Regions from separate parts of the Pseudoalteromonas sp. 20-92 genome, predicted to be linked through region 2. Evidence: riboswitches for the same ligand, from Rfam matches in the RefSeq annotation. Region 2 holds a riboswitch; the other holds the start of a gene.

Region 1 (6,210 bases), on a different contig from region 2:
TTTTATGGATAGATGAAAATCCATCCAGTTACGCAACTGATTATACCGATTATAAATACCATGAATAGTAGTGGTGGTAAAAACTATTTTCATGAATACTTGTTAAGTAAGAATCATTACCATTAACTAGTATTAATTTATTACAGGCATAAAAAAACCCAGCACTTGGCTGGGTTTTTATTACAAACTATTTAATTAACGTAAAACTTTAACGTTTTTGATAGTTTTAATATGCGCTTCTACACGACGGTTTTCTGCGTTTGCAGCTTTAGTGTTTGCATCATTTTTAAGACGCTCTTCACCTAAACCAACTGTAGTAATGCGATCTTGAGCAATACCATCAGCAACAAGTTGCTTAGCTACAGCATCAGCACGCTTTTTAGATAACCATTTATTGTAAGTTGCTTTACCTACAGCTGAAGTGTGACCTTCTAAAAGCACTGTTGTACCTGGGTACTCTTTTAAGAACTCAGATACTTTTTCGATATCATTTAAGTACTGAGTAGATACTGCTGATGTATTATTAGGGAAAGTCACTAATAAGCTTACAGTTACTTCTTTATCTTCATATAAAGTACAACCAGTGCCATCAACTGCGTCAGTCATTGGCGTGTTTGGACATCTATCGTCAGCATCTAAAATATTATCATTGTCGCTGTCTGAAGGAGCAACTGCAACTTCAACTACTTCTGGAGCTGGTTTTACTGGCTCAACTGGTGCTGAGTTTTGGCCAAATAAGTAGTTAATACCAATTTTAGCGCCTACATCTGTGTAACCACGGTCAAGACCTTGGTATACAGCTGTTTCAGCATTTACAAATAAACCATCTGTAATGAAATGTTGGTAACCAACACCTGCATTTAAGAATGTGTTGTCATCTACTACGTCCATTTCTTTAATACCGAAAAGACCGTAGAAAGGACCGCCATTTAAATGATAAAGAGCATCAATGCCGTAACGCTCGCCATCAATACTGTTGCGGTTGCCAGCAACTTTATCAAAAGCATTAAAATCCATGTCTGCATATTCTAGGCGTGCGCTCCAGTAATCACTGAAACGGTAACCAGCTTCAACACCCCAACCAGTTGATTCATTTACATCAAGACCAGCTTGGGCACGCATGTTTTTCCAAGATGCGTCATAGTAGTCACCAAATGCGCCAATGTAGAAACCTTCTTCTTTATCTGCAGCAAATGTAGATACGCTAGTTGCAGCTAACGCAATTGCGATTGTAAGTGATTTTAATTTCATTGTTTTCTTCCCATTTTAACAATTAAAAATTGTAGCTAATCAATACTAGCTCAATCTGTTTTATACAGACTAACCGAACCTTTGTTAATCAATACTTAACGAATAATAAAGTTTATAAATTTTTTTAATTATCTATAACGACATCCAACCACCCATTGTAGGTGAAATCAAAAATATTACCTACTCTGCAAATAATTTATAGTTGTGGTTTTTTTATAAATCGATAGCCTGCGACAAAAACAGGAACAATTCAGTTAAATGCACTTTTATACACAGCAAAACTTACTTATCCTTATAAAATGGATGATAACACTAGAATTTATTTTGCTCAATCAATGAACACTTCTAAAAATGAAAAATGAATATTTATAATCATAAACTTACATCTAAAATTAATAGTTAAGTACCGCAAAAAGTACGATACCCATGATCACTTTTAGGAGGCGTCTGAAAATCGACAAGCTTATTCACTTCATTATAAGGATTGCTCAGTACTTTTAAAAAATCACTTAATAGCGCACTTGACCCCATTTCGCTGTAGTCAGTAATAATTGATTCAATGATGTGATTGCGTGGTATTACTCGAGGGTTCGCTTTTCGCATTACTGTATAACTATTTCCATCAACCCGGCTTTGCCATTTATATGCCCATTGCGCTAATGCTTCAGGAATAAGCGCTTCCTGTTTTAACGACTCGGTTAATGCATCAAAGGTATTGGTGTAATCGAGTTCATGAAATTTTAATAATGTTAACAATTCTGCAACTAATTTTGTATCGTTTTCATCAATACCGACTAAGCCCAACTTTTTTGCCCACATAGCCGTAAATTCAATATTAAACTGTTCAGCAAAGCTATTTATATGTGGCGTCATTAGCGAAACAGCTTGCTCATCATCGTCATGAATTAGTGGTATCAGACTTTCAGCTAAACGGGCACAGTTCCAGTTAGCCATATTCGGCTGGTTACCAAATGCATAGCGGCCTTGTTTATCAATAGAACTAAATACAGTATCAAAATCAAAACTGTTCATCATGGCACATGGGCCGTAATCAATGGTTTCTCCGCTTACTAGCGTATTATCTGTATTCATTACTCCGTGAATAAAACCAACACGCATCCAGCTCACAATTAGCTTAACTTGGTTTTTAATCACAGCGCCTAAAAATGCTAAATATCGCTGCGAACCTGTATCGGTTATTTCTGGGTAGTGTCGCTCTATAGCTAAATCGGCTAAATTTTTAAGCCCTTCAACATCGCCTTGCGTCGCTAAATATTGAAATGAACCAACACGAATATGGCTCGTTGCTACGCGAGTAACGATAGCCCCTGCTTGTGGCGGATTACGGTAAACCGTTTCGCCACTGCCAACAACCGCTAAGCAGCGTGTGGTTTTAACTCCCAGCGCATGCATTGCCTCGCTCATTACGTATTCACGAATAGCAGGACCAAGTGCACAACGCCCATCCCCTCCTCTTGAGTAAGGAGTAGCACCAGAGCCTTTTAATTGAATATCCCACAACTGGTTTTTATCATCATTAATAGCGCCCAGTAAATGCGCTCGCCCATCGCCTAAACGTGGTGAAAAATGTCCAAATTGGTGCCCAGAGTAACCAAGTGCTACTGCAGGAATTGCTTGTTTTTCGTTACCGCTAAAAGTGCTGGCACGCAAATCAGCCGCAACGTTAATATTAAACTCTTTTGCTAAGCTCTCGTTCCACAGCAATAACTGAGGAGAGGCGACACTTGCAGGGAAATCTTCAATCGCGAAGTTTTCCGCAATGTCTGTGTATCTTGGCACTAATTTCATGGTAATTCCTATTGTTGCTGACTTATACCAACACGGTTGTCACCTACGCCATAAGCAACAATTAAGCTCAACTCTTGCATACTTAAGCCACTTTGCTTTTGCATTTCATTAAAAAAGGCCTGGGCTGCATTCAGTGACTTTTTAGTTTGTAAGCCGCCGTCTATAATTTTATGCGCACGCAAATAATTCTCTACATCGCGTGATAATAAAAAAGTATCTTTACCAAGTGCTCGCAATGCATAAGGGCCAGTATTTCCGCCTAAACGCGAACCATGCTTTTTCAAATACGCCCATAAACCAATAATATCGTCTGTTGGCCAATTAGCGATAAACTGGCTGAAACTGCCATGTTCCCCTGCTATCTCGTGGATCATGTAAGCATTTTCGGTAATTGTTTTTACTTTTTTATAGTTACGAACAATACGCTCATCCGTAGCTTTTTGTTCCAGCATATCGGGTGGCATCATTAATAACTTATCAACGCTAAAATCCCAAAAAACCTCTCTAAAGCCCGGCCACTTATTATTAATGACTGACCAATAAAAACCGCTTTGAAATACTTTTCGAGTAAATTCTTCAAGCCAATCGTCGTCACTTAACGTGCTTAGTTGTTTTTTAGATAACGGTTTTGCAAGTAATAACTTCAGCATTTTTTCGGAGCCTTTTCGCTCTACCGCTCGCTTATAAATATCGCTAAATTTTTCCATACTAATTAAATACCTCACTACTTATATTGCTAGTGTACGAGAAAAGCACCCAATACGTAACCACTCCCATTATGGATGAATGAATATGCATTTAGTCGCTTGACACCCAGACGGCTAAAATGCTTTAATCGCTGCAATTACCCTATTTAAATTGCGCAGGTTTGTAATTTTTTACTCTACAAACAGGTGCAAAGGGCTAGAAGAGGTGCGTTATTCAGGTAGCGTATGTTAGGAGCGCAAACTCCAGTGAGCATACGTGAGGGGAATTAACGCCGAGAAGTAATCACTTTTGCGAGGTGTTTATTTCGGGCGACTAGGTTGAACCCTAGCGACTGTCACCAATAGCTGCTTATAACAAGCAGCTTATTAGTTTGGTGGAGAGCTTCTGGTCTTAAATATTAAGGCCGTGCGCCCTATTATTTTAAGCCCATTCGCTCTTCGAATTATTAGTTCGAACGACGTTAATGCGGCTCCTTCCATAAAGCTTTTTAACTCTTCGAATAATACCAATTGCATTAAATTAGTTATCGATAAAATGATCACGTTTTTAATAAAATTGGTACAAATTATAAGTTCGTGAGAGATGATCAACAACTTCAATTTAAACGACTACTCATTGTGGACCGCGCTCGTAACGCCATTTGATCAACACGGCGATGTTGACTACAACACGTTAACTAAGCTGGTTAGGGATCAAGAAGCGGCGCATAATGGCATTTTGCTACTTGGCAGTACGGGCGAAGGCTTGGCGCTAACGCAAAAAGAGCAACAAGCCATTGTTGAACACGTATGCCAGCTAAAACCAGCAGTGCCATTAATGGTAGCTGTTGGCGGTAGTAATTTAAAGCAACAAATTGAGTGGGTTAACTACTGTAATAAACTACCTATTCATAGCTTTTTACTTGGCTCGCCGCTTTATGCAAAACCCGGTGCTATAGGTCAAACCCATTGGTTTGAAAGCCTACTTAATGCAAGCGCTCACCCGTGTATGCTTTATAACGTACCCGGTCGAAGTGCTATTAGCATCCCAACGGCAACAATTCAAAACTTACAAAACAATAAAAATTTATGGGCGTTAAAAGAAGCGAGCGGCAGCATTGCTCAGTTTGAAGCTTACCGCCATGCAGCACCTAATTTAGCTATTTTTAGTGGCGACGATGCGCTAATGCCATATTTTGCACAAGCAGGTGCAAAAGGGTTAGTGTCGGTAGCTGCAAACGCATGGCCCGCACAAACTCATGAGTTTGTTAAGCGCAGCTTAAGTGGTCAACACCCTAATTTATTTGCCCAGTGGTCAAACGCTATTAATAGCCTATTTGCTGTCGCAAACCCTATTCCCGTAAAGGTATTGATGCATTTGCAAGGTCGCTTAAGCAGCCCGCAACTTCGTCCACCTTTAACACACCTTGAGTTAACTCAAACCGATTGCATCACAACTGCAAACAACACCATTTTATCTTGGCATTAAATACAGGTTTTTATAATGAGCTGGTTAGAACTATTAAATAATTTAGAATCGGGCGCAGTACGCGCAGCATCACAAAACGAAAGCGGCCAATGGCAAGCTAACGTAGAAGTAAAACAAGGCATTTTGGATGCCTTTAAAAATGGCACTAATACTGAGTTTGCAGGTGGTTTTGTTGATAAACATAACTTAGCTCCACAAGAATTTAGTACTGATGATGGCGTACGTATGGTGCCGGGTGGCTCCAGTGTTCGCCGTGGTGCTTATGTTGCTAAAGGCACGATTATTATGCCACCAGCGTATGTAAACATTGGCGCATATATCGACGAAGGCACAATGGTAGATAGCCACGCATTAGTTGGCTCGTGTGCACAAGTAGGTAAAAACGTACATTTAAGTGCTGCAGTACAGCTTGGTGGTGTACTTGAGCCAATTGGTGCAAGCCCAGTAGTTGTAGAAGACGACGCCTTTATTGGTGCGGGCTGCATTATTGTTGAAGGCGTAGTCATTAAAAAAGGCGCAGTACTTGCCCCAGGCGTGCGTTTATCGGCGACTATTCCGGTATACGACTGCGTAAACGAGCGCCAACTAGATAAAGGCGAGCCAATCCCAGAGTACGCGATTGTAATACCAGGCTCTCGCCCTGCGTCAAACGAGTGGGCGCGCGAGCAAGGCCTAAGCATGTCGTGTGCGTTAATAGTTAAATACCGCGACGAAAAAAGCGATGCATCATTATTACTTGAAGAGGTTTTACGATAATGAGCTTTTTGAGCACGCCTATCAAAACCGCTGTAAATACAATTACACAACAACTTGATACACCTTTTTTTGTTTACGACCTAGATCAACTAAACGCGCATCTTGCACGTTTAGTTGCGCAAACCGATGTAAAACTGTGGTACGCGGTAAAAGCAAATCCACTGTCTAAAATTATTCAAAGCTTAGACAGCGCTGGCTTTAATTTTGACGTAGCAAGTA
Region 2 (6,210 bases):
TATTTTTAATGGCTGCAATGACCTTTGTAGCGTATTTAAATTCAAAGGGGTTTATAGAAAACATTGTGCACCGTGTTATGCCAAAAAGTATTAGCGAAAAAAAGCTCATGTTTTTGGTGGGTGGTTTTGCATTTTTGTTTTCGTCGATTTCAGACAACGTAACGGCTACGCTTATATCGCTCGCGGTTGTTATGTCATTAAAACTTGAACCTAAAAAGCTTATTAAATACGCCACGCTTATTGTGTTTGGGGTTAACTCAGGTGGGGTATCGCTAATAACAGGTGATGTAACCACACTGATGATATTTTTAGATGGTAAAGTAACCATTGCTCATTTATTACTACTTATAGCGCCAGCACTTGCAAGCGTTATGCTGCTAGCCGCGTTACTGTCTATCGGTATGAAAGGGCGTGTTGAGTTTGCTGGTGCAGGTAAAACCCGCATCGAAAAAACCGACATTACCATTGCTGTTATATTTTTATCTACCGTAGTGAGCACACTTACGCTGAGTGTAATTTACAGCGTACCGCCTCTATTAACCTTTTTGTTTGGCTTATCAGTGATGTTTTTAGTAGCGCAATTTTTAATGCGCAAAAAAGACATTAACAAAGACATAATCGATTTTGTTCGCGATATAGAATACGACACATTATTGTTTTTTGTAGGTGTACTTTTACTTGTAGGCGCACTTAAAGAAATTGGTATGTTGAGTAAATTTACCGACCTATACACGGTAATGGCGCCAGAATACGCAAACTACTTAATGGGGATATTATCAGCAGGGGTCGATAACGTACCGCTTACCGCTGCATTATTAAAAGCCGATATAGTAATGAGCCAACAACACTGGTTGTCGTTTACGTATGCAACGGGCGTGGGTGGTTCAATGCTTATTATTGGTTCGGCTGCGGGCATTATTGCCATGAGTAAAGTTAAAGCGCTTACCTTTATGAGCTACTTGCGTTTATCGCTGCATTTATTAATTTGTTACACGGTTGGATATGCGGGCTCGTATTACATGGGCAGTTTTATTTAACTCATAAATTATTAAATGCTTGACAGCTAGACGTCTAAACGATAACTTTCAAAGCCCCGCTACTTAGTGGGGTTTTGTTTTATTAGCCACTGGTTAATAAAGCATTCAGAAGAGGTGCGATACTTAGGTACTTAATGTTAGGCGACGAAAGCCGATGATCATTAAGGAGGGAAGTACTCGCCGAGGAAAATAATGGTACGTCGTCATTGTTTTTCGGTTTATGGGGCTGAATCCTCAAAACTGTCACCAATATAGGTGGAGAGCTTCTGGCAGTGGACTTATCTTCAAGCATTCCTTTGCCAAGTTCTTCTTGTTTTATTGCGATTTGGATATCGCGAAAGGAGACTAAATGACTACCCAATCAGTGCCACAAACAGTGCCTCAAACAGAGTTAAGCGCAAAATCAGATTACATCGTTGCCAAATTTGGCGGAACCAGTGTTGCAAATTTTGAAGCGATGAGTCGCTGTAGTGAAATTATTGTTGCAGATAAAAGCGTACGTATTGTTGCCGTGAGCGCCAGTGCCGGCGTAACTAATCACTTAGTTGCACTGTGTAAATCAAGCATTACTCCTAGTGAGCGCCAAGAACACATAAATGGCGTGCTTGCTATTCAACACACTATTTTAGATGAATTATCGCTAGATGCCGATTTAGCGGTTGGCTTTAACGAAACCTTAAAAGCATTTCAAACATTGGCTCAAGAGCCACTAATAACCGATCAGCAACACGACGAGCTACTTAGCTTTGGCGAGCGTTTATCGTCGTATTTGTTTGCTCAGGTGCTGCGTTTACAAGGTTTAAACGCCGATCGCTTTGATGTGCGCAAGGTGCTTAAAACCGACAGCCAATTTGGTAAAGCAACGCCTAATGTTGCAGCCACAGCGCAAGCTGCTAAAGAACATTTAATCCCGTTATTAGACGCTCAAGTAATTGTGACTCAGGGCTTTATTGGCAGTGACGAATACGGTCAAACAACAACGCTTGGACGTGGTGGTTCTGACTACAGTGCTGCATTATTAGCTGAAGCAATCAACGCTAAAAGCGTGCATATTTGGACCGACGTAGTGGGCATTTTTAGCACCGACCCGCGTTTGTGCGCAAAAGCGACGCCTATTGCACGCTTAAGTTTTGACGAAGCCGCTGAAATGGCAACCTTTGGCGCAAAAGTATTGCACCCAGCAACTATTTTACCAGCAAGCCGTAGCCACATTAACGTGTTTGTTGGTTCTAGCCGAGAGCCAGAGCGTGGCGGTACATGGATTGAGCGCGAAAAATCGCAGCAACCAGGTATACGCGCAGTAACGCAACGTAAAAACCAAATATTGCTTACGCTCAAAAGCCCAGAAATGCTACTAGCAAGCGGCTTTTTAGCACGCGTATTTACACTATTAAGTGAATACAATATATCGGTCGATTTGGTAACCACATCAGAAATCAGTGTAGCTATAACGCTTGATAATGCGCAAAACGCGTCGCGTCCAGAGCTTGATCAAGAATGCCTAGATAAGCTTGCAGAGTTTTGCCATGTTTCGGTAGAAAACAACCTAACATTGGTGGCACTTATTGGCTCTGAGATTCAATTACGCCAACACGAAATGAACTTAATGAGTGTACTAAAAGACTTTAACATTCGATTAATTTGTCATGGTGCTAGTAAGCACAACCTGTGCTTTTTAGTAGAGCAAACTGAGTCAGATAACGTAGTACAGTCTATCCATAGCCGTTTATTAGAAAATGATTTTGCTGCGTAAGTAATCGTTATTCAGGAAAATCAACTAGTAAAGTTACCTAACAAAATTAATTAATAAAGTCATTTAATAAAAAGCATCGCCAGTCGATGCTTTTTTTATGCACCACACTCACATCAAAACAAACATTGCTGTCACTGCTATCAGCTACAGTAACGCGATTACTGCAAGCACTCAGCTTTGCACTATGTAATTCGTCAAACACATTGGGGCTAAGTAATTTTGCAATAGGGCGGCTGGTGGCTTTAGCAAGTGACTCTTTTAATGTCCAAATTCTAAAAAACGTATCTGCTTGGGCTTGGGTATTAGTAGGCTCGGTGATAAGTGTAATTTCATCATTATGATAAAAATGCTTAGCAAGCTTTTCAAACGGACGTTTTAGGCTTATTTTTTCAATATCAAAACCAAACTCACTTTTATCAAGATTTAGCGCGACCCCAACTAAACCATGCGAGTGCGAAATACAGGTATTAATAACATCACCACTCACATGTATTTGCAGCTTTGAGCTTGCTTCGTCAAATTCGGTACTCATTTTATTAAGGGCTACGTGCGCATGTTGCGGCTGCGCTACTTTAATAAGGTGTTTTAACAATAACCGCGTCGCTAAATACTCTTGCTTAGCTGGCGGGCTTTTACGGCGGTTTATAATAGTTAACTCAAATGGGCTTAAGCAATCGGGTAAATTAAAGTCACTAAGCTCAAGTGTTTTAGCATTAAATAATAAAATACTGTTACTCGGTAAAGACAAATTTGCCAATTGAGTTGAAGTAATACTCAAGGCGTTTTTAAAATAGTGTTCAGTCATAAAAGCCCTAAAGCAAAAGAAGTCGCTGATATTGTGAGCGGTTAACGCCACTAATAAAGGCTGGGTACAATTTTATTACTCAGCTGGCATGAAATATGGTTTAATTCACAATAATCAAAATAATAACAGATTTGTAGATGTATGGCACAAGTGCGTGATGGGTTTCAAAGCCGACTTGGTTTTGTTTTAGCCGCTGCTGGCGCAGCAGTGGGTTTAGGTAATATTTGGGGTTTTCCTACGCAAGCGGCCAACCATGGCGGCGGTGCATTTTTACTGGTTTACTTTATTGTTATATTTTTACTTGCGCTTCCTGCGCTGTATACCGAACTTTATTTAGGTCACAAAGCACAAGCTAATCCTGTAAAAGCATTGGGCGATGCATGGCAAAACACTAACCGTAAGGTTGGTGCTGCGGCAGGTTATATAGGCCTTGCGGGCGCAGTTGTTATGCTAAGTTTTTACTCAATAGTAGCTGGGTGGATGCTCTCATACGCTATTGAACCCATAACAACCTTTTTAGGTTTCACAGGCGCAAGCGAGTTTTTACATAGTGACTCAGTGCTGCGTAATTTTGTATTTACGCCGCTTATGCTTATTTTAACAGCCAGTATTATTTTAAAAGGGGTTAAATCGGGAATCGAAACTTGGTCGCGCCGTTTAATGCCACTGTTACTTGTGCTGCTAGTTGGTTTAATTGCCTATATTGCAACACTCGATGGCGCAAGCGAAGGCTTTGCCGCGTATTTAATTCCTGATTTTAGCCAAATACTCGACCCTAATTTAATTATTGCCGCAATGGGGCAAGCGTTCTTTTCGCTCTCTTTAGGTGTGGGCTGTATGATGATTTACGGCTCGTATTTACAGCCAGATGCTAATTTACCAAAGCTCACCGCAGGTGTTGCTTTACTCGATACCAGTGTCGCGTTTTTAGCGGGCTTACTTATTATTCCTGCTATTTATGTGGCGCAACACAACGGTGTTGAAGTATTTAGTGGTGGTAAATTGATTGGCGAAGGGCAACTTATTTTTGCTATTTTACCTGAGCTATTTAGCACCATGGGCGAAATTGGCTTATTAGTTGGTTTATTGTTTTTTGTATTAATGTCTATCGCATCGGTTACGTCAACTATATCGACCACTGAAATTCCGGTAGCGTTTTTAGTCGAAAATCACAACGTTAGTCGCACCAAAGCAACGTGGGCAGTGAGCGCCGTTGTACTTGTGTGTGCAAGCGCCATTATATTAAATTTTGATTGGTTATTTGGCTTAGTCATTATGCTATTTACTCAATACCAATTACCGCTTATGGGTTTATTTTACTTTATTACAGTAGGGTGGATGTGGCAGCGTGGTAATAAATTACACCAAGCAACAACAGGCGTACATTACTGGTTTGCTCAGTATATTCGTTTTGTTTGTCCAATATTAATGACCTTGGTATTTGCAAACGTTGCGTTTGGTTAAGCTCTATTTAAAGTAAATTTTTAAACAAAAAAGCGAATAGGGCTCAGCTTATTCGCTTTTTTTGTGCCTAAAATTTAGGTATAGCCAAAGTCTTTATGAAACCTCATTAGTTAGAGGTTTACCTTCATTTATTTCAAGTGCATTTTGTATTGTTATATTAGCAATCTCTGTAAGTGCTTCTTGGGTAAAAAAGCCCTGATGGCCCGTTACTAATACATTTTTAAAGCTCACTAAGCGCGAAAATATATCGTCTTGGTTTATTTCGTCACTGTGGTTTTTAAAAAATAGCTCCGACTCTTGCTCGTAAACGTCGAGCCCTAAATACCCTAATTTTTTAGTTTTAAGTGCATTAATGCACGCTTTGCTGTTAAGCAGTGCCCCGCGAGAGGTGTTAATAAGCATAACGCCGGTTTTCATTTTACTAAATGCCTCATCATCTATTAAATGATGAGTTTGTTCCGTTAATGGGCAGTGCAAAGAAATTACATCGCTTTGGCTAAGTAAGGTGTCTATATCGGTAATTGTATAATTGCCAGGTTGTGCGTATGGGTCGCACACTAATACTTTAGCGCCAAAGCCATTTAAAATGTTGCACAGCGCAAGGCCAATTTTACCGCAACCTACAATACCCACGGTTTTATTGTGCAAGTTAAAGCCTAGTAATCCGTTTAAATCAAAATTGTCTTCGCGTACGCGGTTATACGCTTTATGAGTTTTACGGCTAAGCGTTAGCATAAGTGCAATACAATGCTCGGCTACGGCCTCAGGGCTGTAAGCTGGGACGCGTAATACCTTTAAGTTATGTGCTTTTGCTACAGGTAAATCAACGTTATTAAATCCTGCACAACGTAGCAAAATAGTATTTATGCCTTGGCTTGCCAGTTGTTCAATAACCGTGGCGTTTACGGTGTCGTTTACAAATACACATATGGCATCAAACCCGTTTGCTAAAATAGCCGTTTGTTCGCTTAGAGCTTGCTCAAAATACGTTATTTTTATATCACGATTATCGCGTGTACTTTGTTCAAAAAAAGGCAGTTCGTACTTTTGAGTACTAAAAAAAGCAATGTTCATGGTAATAGCTCCGACGCTTAAGGAAAAATAATAGTAACATTAAACTACTTTACAAAAACGTGCCTAATTAGTTCTCC

Evidence for each region. A riboswitch is a leader RNA that binds a small molecule or an ion and turns the genes downstream of it on or off. The one in region 2 is predicted to bind lysine.
Region 1: it holds a riboswitch for lysine, as region 2 does, so the genes downstream of both, dapA (4-hydroxy-tetrahydrodipicolinate synthase) here and lysC (lysine-sensitive aspartokinase 3) in region 2, are expected to answer to the same signal.

Annotation. Positions count from the first base shown of each region.
Region 1 is NZ_JANJGQ010000007.1:63,055-69,264, reverse strand. It holds gene NRL14_RS09050 (OmpA family protein) at 196-1,251, opposite strand; gene NRL14_RS09045 (YdiU family protein) at 1,651-3,060, opposite strand; gene NRL14_RS09040 (DNA-3-methyladenine glycosylase I) at 3,069-3,767, opposite strand; lysine riboswitch at 3,960-4,160, shown strand; gene dapA (4-hydroxy-tetrahydrodipicolinate synthase) at 4,351-5,235, shown strand; gene NRL14_RS09030 (2,3,4,5-tetrahydropyridine-2,6-dicarboxylate N-succinyltransferase) at 5,251-5,991, shown strand; gene NRL14_RS09025 (PLP-dependent decarboxylase) at 5,991-6,210, shown strand, end outside.
Region 2 is NZ_JANJGQ010000026.1:9,661-15,870, forward strand. It holds gene nhaD (sodium:proton antiporter NhaD) at 1-1,037, shown strand, start outside; lysine riboswitch at 1,139-1,311, shown strand; gene lysC (lysine-sensitive aspartokinase 3) at 1,387-2,790, shown strand; gene NRL14_RS17665 (4'-phosphopantetheinyl transferase superfamily protein) at 2,837-3,595, opposite strand; gene NRL14_RS17670 (sodium-dependent transporter) at 3,737-5,059, shown strand; gene NRL14_RS17675 (2-hydroxyacid dehydrogenase) at 5,153-6,133, opposite strand.